3 regions of the Streptomyces sp. S6 genome follow, and region 3 is predicted to be linked to each of the others. Evidence: predicted binding sites of a transcription regulator. Region 3 holds the regulator's gene; each other region holds the start of a gene.
The links. The regulator HrcA, encoded in region 3, represses chaperone genes, less so after heat shock. The targets are predictions, from matches to a motif close to TTNGCACTCNGNNNNNCNGAGTGCNAA.

Region 1 (4,168 bases), on a different contig from region 3:
CACGCCGAGCAGGCCGCCCGGGTCGCGGCGGCCCGGAAGTGGGGGCTGAAGAAGGTGCCGCTGACGGCCCCGCCCGCCCCCGCGAAGAAGCCGGTGATCACGACCCGTGACGGCTTCGAGGTCGACGACCACGAGGAACTGGGCCTGCCGCCGGTCTTCACGACCATTCCGGTCAAGGAGAAGGTCGTCTTCCTCACCATTGACGACGGCGCCGAGAAGGACCCGGCGTTCCTGCGCATGATGAGCGAGCTGAAGATCCCGTACACCGCGTTCCTCTCCGACTACCTCGTCAAGGAGGACTACGGGTACTTCAAGAAGATGCAGGACGCCGGCGTCGTCCTGAACAACCACACGCTCCACCACCCCTACCTCCCGGGTATGTCGTACCAGCGGCAGAAGCACGAGATCTGCGGCATGCAGGACGTCATCCAGAAGCACTACGGCAAGCGGCCCCTGCTCTTCCGGCCCCCGTTCGGGAACTACAACCGCGACACCCTGCGTGCCGCGAAGGCGTGCGGGGTGAAGTACGCCCCACTCTGGGACGAGGAGGTCTTCGTCGACCACTGGGAGTACCGCGAGTGGGACCGCGACCTCCACCCCGGCGACATCGTCCTGAGCCACTTCCGGGGCCGGGACGACTGGAAGGGCACGATGCCCGACATGGTCCGCCGGTTCCTGAACATGGTCACCGAGAAGGGGTACGCCGTGGGACGCCTGGAGGACTACCTGTGAGAACGCGGGGGCTGGTGGCGGGCGCCCTGCTCGTCGCCCTGACGCTCGTCAGCGGCTGCGCGCAGTCCGTCGACCCGATCGAACGGCTCGGCAAGAAGGCGGCGGAGCGGGTCCACGGGGCCCGTCCGGAGGTGGCCGCCGGACAGCCCGCGTACCGCCGCTGGGGGTTGACGAAGCCGCTGGCTCCCGCGCCGAAGAGGGGCATCACGAGGTCCCCCGGAAGTACTACGGGTACCCCCTCCCTCCCCCCGGTCCTCGACCACATCCCCACCCCCGACCCCGTCGTCTTCCTCACCTACGACGACGGCGCCGAACGCGACCCCCGCTTCGTCGACCTGGTCCGCGAACTCCGCCTCCCGGTCAGCATGTTCCTCACCGACAGCGTCGTCGGCCCCGGCTACGGCCACTTCGCGCGGCTCCGGGCCGTCGGCGCCAACCTCCAGAACCACACCCTCCACCACGCCGCCCTGCGCGGCCTCCCCTACCCGGGGCAGCGCGCGGAGATCTGCGGCCAGCAGGACAAACTCAAGGCCCGCTTCGGCCTGCGCCCCCGCTGGTTCCGCCCGCCCTACGGCACGTACGACGCGACGACCCTGCGCGCGGCGGCCGACTGCGGCGTCTCCACCGTCGTCCTCTGGCGTGCCGCCATGACCCCCGGGGGCCTCGTCTACACCCGTGGCTCCCGGCACCTCCTGCCCGGCGACATCGTCGCGATGGACTCCGACGAGGCGGGCGGCCCGACCCTCAGGGACCGGACCGTACGGGTACTACGGGAAGCCCAGGCGAGGGGACTCACGGTGGGGAGACTTGAGGACTACCGGTAGGACCTGAGGGCTACGGGCAGGGAAATACTCGGTCACCACGGCACCGGAATTAGCAGTCCGCTTGACCGAGTGCTAATCACGGTCATAGTCTCGGGTCTGGCACTCCCCACTGGAGAGTGCCAACGAAGCGACGGGCAGGTCCGGCACCCGCGACGACGGATCGGTCTGGTCGCCACCTCAGACAGTTAACCCCGTGAGATCTCCGAAGGGGGAGGTCGGATCGTGACGACCGCCAGCTCCAAGGTTGCCATCAAGCCGCTTGAGGACCGCATCGTGGTCCAGCCGCTCGACGCCGAGCAGACCACGGCCTCCGGCCTGGTCATCCCGGACACCGCGAAGGAGAAGCCCCAGGAGGGCGCCGTCCTCGCCGTGGGCCCGGGCCGATTCGAGAACGGCGAGCGCCTGCCGCTCGACGTCAAGGTCGGTGACATCGTCCTGTACAGCAAGTACGGCGGCACCGAGGTCAAGTACAGCGGCGAGGAGTACCTCGTCCTCTCGGCTCGCGACGTTCTCGCGATCATCGAGAAGTAAGACACCTCAGTTTTTTGAGCCGCGCCCCTGGCCCCGCGATCCCTTGATGGAGCCGGGCGCCAGGGGCGCGGCTTTTTTCTTACCCACAGATTTTCCGAGAGGGCACCCGCTGTCATGGCGAAGATCCTGAAGTTCGACGAGGACGCCCGTCGCGCCCTTGAGCGCGGCGTCAACAAGCTGGCCGACACGGTCAAGGTGACGATCGGCCCCAAGGGCCGCAACGTCGTCATCGACAAGAAGTTCGGCGCTCCGACCATCACCAACGACGGCGTCACCATCGCCCGTGAGGTCGAGATCGACGACCCGTACGAGAACCTCGGCGCCCAGCTGGTGAAGGAGGTGGCGACCAAGACCAACGACATCGCGGGTGACGGCACCACCACCGCCACCGTGCTCGCCCAGGCGCTGGTCCGCGAGGGTCTGAAGAACGTCGCCGCGGGTGCCTCCCCGGCGCTGCTCAAGAAGGGCATCGACGCGGCCGTCGCCGCCGTCTCCGAGGACCTCCTCGCCACCGCCCGTCCGATCGAGGACAAGGCGGACATCGCCGCCGTCGCCGCGCTCTCCGCGCAGGACACGCAGGTCGGCGAGCTCATCGCCGAGGCGATGGACAAGGTCGGCAAGGACGGTGTCATCACCGTCGAGGAGTCCAACACCTTCGGTCTGGAGCTGGACTTCACCGAGGGCATGGCCTTCGACAAGGGCTACCTGTCGCCGTACTTCGTGACGGACCAGGAGCGCATGGAGGCCGTCCTGGAGGACCCCTACATCCTCATCAACCAGGGCAAGATCTCCTCCATCCAGGAGCTGCTGCCGCTGCTGGAGAAGGTCATCCAGTCCGGTGGCTCCAAGCCGCTGCTGATCATCGCCGAGGACGTCGAGGGCGAGGCGCTCTCCACCCTCGTCGTGAACAAGATCCGCGGCACGTTCAACGCCGTCGCCGTGAAGGCCCCCGGCTTCGGTGACCGCCGCAAGGCGATGCTCCAGGACCTCGCGATCCTGACCGGCGCGACCGTCATCTCCGAGGAGGTCGGGCTCAAGCTGGAGCAGGCCGACCTCGACGTGCTCGGCACCGCCCGCCGCGTCACCGTCACGAAGGACGACACCACCGTCGTCGACGGCGCCGGCGACTCCGCCGACGTCACGGGCCGCGTCGCCCAGATCAAGGCCGAGATCGAGAACACGGACTCCGACTGGGACCGCGAGAAGCTCCAGGAGCGCCTCGCGAAGCTGGCCGGCGGCGTGTGCGTGATCAAGGTCGGCGCCGCCACCGAGGTGGAGCTCAAGGAGAAGAAGCACCGCCTTGAGGACGCCATCTCCGCCACCCGCGCCGCGGTCGAGGAGGGCATCGTCTCCGGCGGTGGCTCCGCGCTCGTCCACGCCGCGAAGGTCCTGGAGGACGGCCTCGGCAAGTCCGGCGACGAGGCGACCGGTGTCGCCGTCGTCCGCAAGGCCGTCGTCGAGCCGCTGCGCTGGATCGCCGAGAACGCGGGTCTTGAGGGTTACGTCATCACCTCCAAGGTCGCCGAGCTCGACAAGGGCCAGGGCTTCAACGCCGCGACCGGCGAGTACGGCGACCTGGTGAAGGCCGGCGTCATCGACCCGGTCAAGGTCACCCGCTCCGCCCTGGAGAACGCCGCCTCCATCGCCTCCCTCCTGCTCACGACCGAGACCCTGGTCGTCGAGAAGAAGGAAGAGGAGGAGCCGGCCGCCGGCGGTCACTCCCACGGCCACTCGCACTAGTCACTGACGCGAGCCGCACCGAAGCCCGGCACCCCTTCGCGGGGGTGCCGGGCTTCGGCCGTTCCCGGAACGGGGGAGGGGCACTCGCATCGGTGCCATGACGACGTTCCCTCCTACTGCGGCCCGTACTTGCGCCCCGTCTTCGAGGAGACCCCGCCCAGCAGTCCCCGGGGCGTCAGCTTCACGACCCCCATCAGCGCCTTGTACCGGGGATCCGGGATGGAGACGGTCCTGCCGCGAGCCAGGTCCTGCAACGCCGCGGCGACCAGTTTGTCCGCGTCCAGCCACATCCACCCCGGGATGTTGTCCGTCCCCATCCCCGCGCGCTCGTGGAACTCGGT
Region 2 (4,168 bases), on a different contig from region 3:
ACCCCACCCACTCCTTCAAGGACCGCGTCGTCGCCCAGGCGCTCGAAGCGGCGCGCGCGTTCGGGTTCACCACCCTGTCCTGCTCCTCGACGGGGAACCTGGCCGGTGCGGTCGGTGCCGCCGCCGCCCGCGCGGGCCTGCGCTCCTGCGTGTTCATCCCGCACGACCTTGAACAGGGCAAGATCGTCATGGCCGCCGTCTACGGCGGTGAGCTGGTCGGCATCGAGGGCAACTACGACGACGTCAACCGCTTCTGCTCCGAGCTGATCGGCGACTCCGCGGGGGAGGGCTGGGGCTTCGTCAACGTCAACCTGCGGCCGTACTACGCCGAGGGTTCCAAAACGCTGGCGTACGAGATCTGCGAGCAGCTCGGCTGGGAACTCCCCGACCAGCTCGTCGTCCCGATCGCCTCCGGATCGCAGCTGACGAAGATCGACAAGGGGCTCCAGGAGCTGATCAAGCTGGGGCTCGTCGCCGACAAGCCGTACAAGATCTTCGGGGCGCAGGCCGAGGGGTGCAGCCCGGTGTCCGTCGCGTACAAGGCGGGGCACGACGTGGTGCGGCCGCAGAAGCCGGACACCATCGCGAAGTCCCTGGCCATCGGGAACCCGGCGGACGGGCCGTACGTGCTGGACATCGCGCGGCGCACCGGGGGTGCCGTGGAGGACGTCACCGACGAGCAGATCGTCGACGCGATCAAGCTGCTCGCCCGGACCGAGGGGATCTTCGCGGAGACGGCGGGCGGGGTGACGGTCGGGGTGACGCGCAAGCTGATCGAGGACGGCGTGCTGGACCCGTCCCTCACGACGGTCGTGCTGAACACCGGTGACGGCCTCAAGACCCTCGACGCGGTGGCCGGCACCGGCCTCACCGCGACCATCCGCCCGACCCTGGACTCCTTCCGAGAGGCTGGCCTCGCATGAGCGTCACTGTTCGTATCCCGACCATCCTGCGCACCTACACGGGCGGGCAGGCCGAGGTGAGCGCCGAGGGCGGGACCCTGGGTGAGGTCATCGCGGACCTGGAGAAGAACCACACGGGGATCTCCGCGCGGGTCCTGGACGACCAGGGGAAGCTGCGGCGGTTCGTCAACGTGTACGTCAATGACGACGACGTCCGCTTCGAGCAGGGGCTGGAGACGGCGACCCCTGACGGCGCCGGCGTCTCGATCATCCCGGCGGTTGCCGGAGGCTGATCCTTCGGGGTTGACCTAATGTCATTACCGGCGGGTAGTAACCGTCAGTAATGCCCATTACGCATTGTTCATCGAATTGCCCCCTCTGCTTCGAAGCGGAGGGGGCAATTCTGTGTGGTTGAACGAGGTAGGGTTGGGGAACGCGCTTCCGTTTGACCTGCCGGTAGCCCTTGATTTCTGCCTTACACCCGACAAGAAGTAGCCAAACTGCGCGCCTCTTGCACGGCATTTGCGGCATATGTCTGGCCCGACTTGCCCTGAACTCTCCTGAATTCTCACCACATTCCGGATCGTGTCCGTCCGGAATTCTCGTCCGATTGACCTGTTGCAGAGGGCAGTTGGGCAGATACATTCGGCCGCGGTCGACGCGTTCCGGCGCACGCCCCCAAATCGGCTGGGGGGTGAGGTCTGACCCGGGTCCGCGAAGTGCGGATCTGTGCAAGGGCCAGTAATAGGGGAGTTAGGCATGGCTCAGGGCACCGTCAAGTGGTTCAACGCGGAGAAGGGGTACGGCTTCATCGCGGTCGACGGTGGTGCGGACGTCTTCGTCCACTACAGCGCCATTCAGATGGACGGCTACCGCACCCTCGAAGAGGGCCAGCGAGTCGAGTTCGAGATCTCGCAGGGCCAGAAAGGCCCGCAGGCCGACATGGTTCGCGTCACCGCCTGAACATTTCAACCAGAGGACCCGCATCTGTCCAGGGTGCGGGTCTTTTGTGTGCGGGGGGCTCCGCCGGGTGGGCGCGATAGGTGACGACGGTGCTGTGGTCGAGGTCTTTCAGGGGTGCGGGGCTGTGTCTGATGTACGGCTCTGCCACGTGGGCGCGACGGGCGACGACGGCGCCGCAGTCGAAGTCTTTCAGGGCCGCAGGGCTGCGTTGATGTGCGGCTCCGCCGCGCGGGCGCGAGCAGCCGCGACGGCGTCGCACTCTGAGTCTTTTAGGGGCGCGGGGAACTGCGCGACCAGCCCTCCACGACCCGCAGCCGCCCACCGGCGAACCCCTCCTTCCCCCTCCTCTCCACCCCCGAAACCTCCGCCTTCCCATCCCGCAGCCACCCTTACGGCCTTGCACTCGCAGGGGCAGAGTGCTAATCATTGGCGTTAGCACTCTCCCCGTGAGAGTGACAACGAAGGACCGAGTCGGTGAGGTTCACGGCGAGGGTGGGGCAAGGGACCACCAGACCGCGGGACCGTCCGTCGCGGGCGCGGGCGCGGTCCACTGCGGTACTCACCCCCAGTCCTGGAGGGACCACTTCACATGGCCAAGATCATCGCGTTCGACGAGGAGGCGCGGCGCGGCCTTGAGCGCGGTATGAACCAGCTCGCCGACGCCGTCAAGGTCACCCTCGGCCCCAAGGGCCGCAACGTCGTCCTTGAGAAGAAGTGGGGCGCCCCCACGATCACCAACGATGGTGTCTCCATCGCCAAGGAGATCGAGCTGGAGGACCCGTACGAGAAGATCGGCGCCGAGCTGGTCAAGGAAGTCGCGAAGAAGACGGACGACGTCGCCGGTGACGGCACGACGACCGCGACGGTCCTGGCCCAGGCCCTGGTCCGCGAGGGCCTCCGCAACGTCGCCGCCGGCGCCAACCCCATGGCCCTGAAGCGCGGCATCGAGAAGGCCGTCGAGGCCGTCTCCGGCGCGCTCCTGGAGCAGGCGAAGGACGTCGAGACCAAGGAGCAGATCGCCTCCACGGCCTCCATCTCCGCCGCTGACACCCAGATCGGCGAGCTCATCGCCGAGGCGATGGACAAGGTCGGCAAGGAAGGCGTCATCACGGTCGAGGAGTCCCAGACCTTCGGTCTGGAGCTGGAGCTCACCGAGGGCATGCGCTTCGACAAGGGCTACATCTCGGCGTACTTCGCGACCGACATGGAGCGTATGGAGGCGTCCCTGGACGACCCGTACATCCTGATCGCGAACTCCAAGATCGGCTCCGTCAAGGACCTCCTCCCGCTCCTGGAGAAGGTCATGCAGTCCGGCAAGCCGCTGCTGATCATCGCCGAGGACGTCGAGGGCGAGGCCCTGTCGACCCTGGTCGTCAACAAGATCCGCGGCACGTTCAAGTCCGTCGCCGTCAAGGCCCCCGGCTTCGGCGACCGCCGCAAGGCGATGCTGAACGACATCGCGATCCTCACCGGCGGCGAGGTGATCTCCGAGGAGGTCGGCCTCAAGCTGGAGAACACCACGCTTGACCTGCTGGGCAAGGCCCGCAAGGTCGTCATCACCAAGGACGAGACGACGATCGTCGACGGCGCCGGCTCCTCGGAGCAGGTCGCGGGCCGGGTCAACCAGATCCGCGCCGAGATCGAGAACTCCGACTCGGACTACGACCGCGAGAAGCTCCAGGAGCGCCTGGCGAAGCTCGCGGGCGGCGTGGCCGTCATCAAGGCCGGTGCCGCGACCGAGGTCGAGCTCAAGGAGCGCAAGCACCGCATCGAGGACGCCGTCCGCAACGCGAAGGCGGCCGTCGAGGAGGGCATCGTCGCCGGTGGTGGCGTGGCCCTGCTCCAGGCTTCCGCGGTCTTCGAGAAGCTTGAGCTGACGGGTGACGAGGCGACCGGCGCGAACGCCGTGCGGCTCGCCCTGGAGGCCCCGCTCAAGCAGATCGCCGTCAACGGTGGCCTTGAGGGCGGCGTCATCGTCGAGAAGGTCCGCAACCTTCCCGTCGGCCACGGCCTCAACGCCGCGACCGGTGAGTACGTCGACATGATCGCCGAAGGCATCATCGACCCCGCCAAGGTCACGCGCTCCGCGCTCCAGAACGCGGCCTCCATCGCCGCGCTCTTCCTCACCACCGAGGCCGTCATCGCCGACAAGCCGGAGAAGGCCGCCGCGCCCGCCGGTGGCGGTATGCCGGGCGGTGACATGGACTTCTGATCCTCGACGAGGGTCGGCAGTACATAACTTGAGGGCGGTATCCCTGGCAACGGGGGTACCGCCTTCGGGCGTTAAAGCATGTAGTCGGCGG
Region 3 (4,168 bases):
AGCGTCCCGGCCCGCCGCAGCCGCTCCAGTACCTCAGGGTGAGGGGTACCGAAGTGGAACGAGACCACGGGTACGGGGTTGTCGAGGAGGACGGCGAGTTTCGCCTCGAAGCCGTCGTCCCGGCCGCTCTCGGGGTCGCCCAGCTCCGTCTCGTACCAGGTGGACTCGCCGGCGAGCTGGTTCGCGTACAGCTCCACCGCGCCCGCCTCGGCGTACTCGGGCTGCGGGAGGAAGAGGTTCACCCCGAACGGGCGCGAGGTCTGGCCCCGGACCTGCTTGATCTCCTCGTACATGCCGTCGGCCGTCTTGTACCCGGCGGCAAGGAACCCGAGACCCCCCGCCTCGGACACGGCCGCGGCCAGCCTCGGCACGGAGACCCCGCCCGCCATGGGGGCCTGCACGATCGGGAGAGGGAAGAGATCGGTCAGTTCGGAGGACATGACCGCATGTTGTCACGTCCCCCGAACAAGTCCGAACCGACCCCACGTTTGGCACATGCCAACAGGATCAACGCCGGCAAAACACCTCAGCGTCCGTTGAACGCGTCCTTCAACCGCGAGAACAACCCCTGCTGCCCAGGCTGGAACTGCCCCGTGGGCCGTTCCTCCCCCCGCAGCTTCGCCAGCTCGCGCAGCAGCCGCTCCTGCTCCGGGTCCAGCTTCATGGGTGTCTGGACCTCGACGTGAACGATGAGGTCGCCGCGCCCGCCGCCTCGCAGGTGGGTGACACCGCGTCCGTGCAGCGGGATCGACTGGCCCGACTGGGTGCCCGGCCGGATGTCGACCTCCTCCAGGCCGTCCAGCGTCTCCAGCGGCACCTTCGTGCCGAGGGCGCCGGCGGTCATCGGGATGGTGACCGTGCAGTGCAGGTCGTCGCCCCGGCGCTGGAACATGGCGTGCGGGAGTTCGTGGATCTCGACGTAGAGGTCACCGGCGGGACCGCCACCGGGCCCGACCTCGCCCTCGCCGGCGAGCTGGATGCGCGTGCCGTTGTCGACGCCGGCCGGGATCTTGACCGTCAGCGTCCGCCGGGAGCGGATGCGGCCGTCGCCGGCGCACTCGGGACACGGCGTCGGGACGACCGTCCCGAAGCCCTGGCACTGGGGGCACGGCCGGGACGTCATGACCTGGCCCAGGAAGGACCGGGTGACCTGCGAGACCTCACCCCGGCCGCGGCACATGTCACACGTCTGCGCGGTGGTGCCGGGCGCGGCCCCCTCGCCGCTGCACGTGTTGCAGACGATGGCCGTGTCGACCTGGATGTCCTTGGTCGTGCCGAACGCGGCTTCGTCGAGGTCGATCTCCAGGCGGATCATCGCGTCCTGGCCGCGCCGCGTGCGTGAGCGCGGGCCGCGCTGGGACGCCGTCCCGAAGAACGCGTCCATGATGTCCGAGAAGTTGCCGAAACCGCCCGCGCCGAAGCCGCCCGCGCCGCCGCCGCTCTGCGAGAGCGGGTCGCCGCCGAGGTCGTAGACCTGCTTCTTCTGCGGGTCGGAGAGGACCTCGTAAGCGGCGTTGATCTCCTTGAACCGCTCCTGGGTCTTCGGGTCCGGGTTGACGTCCGGGTGCAGCTCGCGCGCAAGCCGACGGAACGCCTTCTTGATCTCATCCTGCGACGCGTCACGGCGCACGCCGAGGACGGCGTAGTAATCCGTCGCCACTTACGACTCCGCCAGGATCTGTCCGACGTACCTCGCCACTGCGCGTACCGCTCCCATCGTTCCCGGGTAGTCCATGCGGGTCGGTCCGACCACGCCGAGCTTGGCGACTGCCTCGCCGCCCGAACCGTAACCGACCGACACGACGGACGTGGAGTTGAGTCCCTCGTAGGCGTTCTCGTGCCCGATGCGCACGGTCATGCCCGAATCTCCCGCCTCGCCAAGCAACTTGAGGAGCACGACCTGCTCCTCAAGGGCCTCCAGGACGGGCCGGATGGTGAGGGGAAAGTCATGTCCGAAGCGGGTGAGATTGGCTGTTCCGCCGATCATCAGCCGCTCCTCGTTCTCCTCGACGAGCGTCTCCAGGAGAGTGGAGAGCACCGTCGAGACCGTACCCCGGTCTTCTCGCTCGAAAGCCTCCGGGAGGTCCTCGACGAGCGGGGGCACGTCACTGAAGCGGCGGCCCGCGACCCGGCTGTTGAGCCGCGCGCGCAGGTCCGCCAGCGACGACTCCCCGAACGGCGCCGGGCAGTCGATCATCCGCTGCTCCACCCGGCCCGTGTCCGTGATCAGCACGAGCATCAGCCGCGCGGGCGCGAGCGCCAGCAGCTCGACGTGCCGGACGGTGGAGCGGGTGAGGGAGGGGTACTGGACGACGGCGACCTGACGGGTGAGCTGCGCGAGCAGCCGTACCGTGCGGGCCACCACGTCGTCCAGGTCGACCGCGCCGTCCAGGAAGTGGTGGATCGCGCGGCGTTCCGGCGCCGTCATCGGCTTGACGCCGGCCAGCCTGTCGACGAACAGGCGGTAGCCCTTGTCGGTGGGGATGCGGCCGGCGCTGGTGTGCGGCTGGTGGATGAACCCCTCGTCCTCCAGCACGGCCATGTCGTTGCGCACGGTCGCCGGGGAGACCCCGAGGTTGTGCCGCTCGGTGAGCGCCTTCGAGCCCACCGGCTCCTCGGTCCCGACATAGTCCTGGACGATCGCGCGCAGCACCTGAAGCCTGCGTTCACTCAGCACCGCGCACACCTCCAGATGTCCGTCCCTGGCACTCTCCCCTGACGACTGCCAGTGTACGGCGATCGTGTACCACGGGGGCAAGGTCGTCCCGCCGCCGGTTGGTACAGCTAGCGTCTCTGTATGACGGTGACTTGGGAAGAGCTCGGCTGGGAGCGCCTGTCGGATCGGGCCGGACGGATCCGCCTCCCCGGATGGGACTGCACGGTGGGACTGGTGACGGCCCCCGGCGCCACCCTCATGATCGACGCGGGCTCCAGCCTCCCGGAGGGCACCCGCCTCCACACGGAGGCCACCCACCTCACCGGCGTCAATGTGACCCATCTCGCCCTCACCCACGCCCACTTCGACCACGTCCTCGGCGCGGCGGCCTTCCCGGGGGCGGCGGTCTACGCGGCGAGCGCCGCCTACGACGCCGCCGAGCTGACCGACGACGCCGTACGCAACGGCCTGGCCCGCCACCTGGCCGAGGAGGCGACGGCCGCGCTGATCACGCCGGATCACGTGGTGAGGGACAGGTTGACGCTGGTGCTGGGGGAGAGCGCCCCCAGCAAGATCCTCCTCGCCCGTCTCGGCCCCGCCCACTCCCCCGACGACCTCGTCGTCCTCGTCCCCGGCACCCCCGACTCCCCTCCCATCCTCTTCTGCGGCGACCTCGTCGAGGAGTCCGGCGAGCCGCAGGCGGGGTCGGACGCGGTGCCGGGGCGGTGGCCGGAGGTGCTGGACGTGCTGCTGGAGCTGGGTGGGCAGGACGCGCTGTACGTGCCCGGTCACGGGGCGGTCGTGGACGCGGAGTTCGTGCGGCGGCAGCGTGACGCTCTGCGCGAACGCTTCGGCGTGTCGCACGGGTGAAGGCGGGACCGCTCCCGCGTACTTCTCCTATCGTCATCCGAATGCGCCAGTACTCGCCCGACCTGACCCCTCCCTGGAAGAAGAAGCAGGCCCCCGCCCCGGAGATCCCGGCCGACCCCGGCCTCGTCGTCGAGGAACCCGGCACCGGTTTCTGCGGTGCGGTGATCCGCTGCGAGGCGGGCACGGTCACGCTGGAGGACCGCTTCGGCAAACACCGCGTCTTTCCGATGGAACCCCGTGGGTTCCTCCTGGAGGGCCGCGTGGTGACGCTGGTCAGGCCCTCGGCGCAGGCGTCCACGCAACCCGCCCGCACCGCCTCCGGCTCCGTCGCCGTCCCCGGCGCCCGCGCGCGCGTGGCCCGAGCCGGCCGCATCTACGTGGAGGGCCGCCACGACGCCGAGCTGGTCGAGAAGGTCTGGGGCGACGACCTGCGCATCGAGGGTGTCGTCGTGGAGTACCTGGAGGGCGTGGACGACCTCCCCGCGATCGTCGACACCTTCGCCCCCGGCCCGGACGCCCGCCTCGGCATCCTCGTCGACCACCTCGTCCCCGGCACGAAGGAGTGGCGCATCGCGCAGGCGGTCACCAGCGACCACGCCCTCGTGGTGGGCCACCCGTACATCGACATCTGGGAGGCGGTGA

Region 1: a site for HrcA is predicted at 1,606-1,632, ahead of groES (co-chaperone GroES). Genes of this name have one in related genera too.
Region 2: a site for HrcA is predicted at 2,298-2,324, ahead of groL (chaperonin GroEL). Genes of this name have one in related genera too.

Annotation. Positions count from the first base shown of each region.
Region 1 is NZ_JBTYMC010000124.1:65-4,232, forward strand. Features, by position in the region: partial or broken gene ACVNF4_RS18715 (polysaccharide deacetylase family protein) at 1-732, shown strand, start outside; gene ACVNF4_RS18720 (polysaccharide deacetylase family protein) at 729-1,556, shown strand; gene groES (co-chaperone GroES) at 1,779-2,087, shown strand; gene groL (chaperonin GroEL) at 2,202-3,827, shown strand; gene ACVNF4_RS18735 (SDR family NAD(P)-dependent oxidoreductase) at 3,941-4,168, opposite strand, start outside.
Region 2 is NZ_JBTYMC010000038.1:4,204-8,371, forward strand. Features, by position in the region: gene thrC (threonine synthase) at 1-923, shown strand, start outside; gene ACVNF4_RS08130 (MoaD/ThiS family protein) at 920-1,195, shown strand; gene ACVNF4_RS08135 (cold-shock protein) at 1,662-1,865, shown strand; gene groL (chaperonin GroEL) at 2,455-4,077, shown strand; gene ACVNF4_RS08145 (Uma2 family endonuclease) at 4,149-4,168, opposite strand, start outside.
Region 3 is NZ_JBTYMC010000215.1:3,575-7,742, forward strand. Features, by position in the region: gene ACVNF4_RS24970 (nitronate monooxygenase) at 1-440, opposite strand, end outside; gene dnaJ (molecular chaperone DnaJ) at 527-1,660, opposite strand; gene hrcA (heat-inducible transcriptional repressor HrcA) at 1,661-2,677, opposite strand; gene ACVNF4_RS24985 (MBL fold metallo-hydrolase) at 2,798-3,526, shown strand; gene ACVNF4_RS24990 (DUF3097 domain-containing protein) at 3,568-4,168, shown strand, end outside.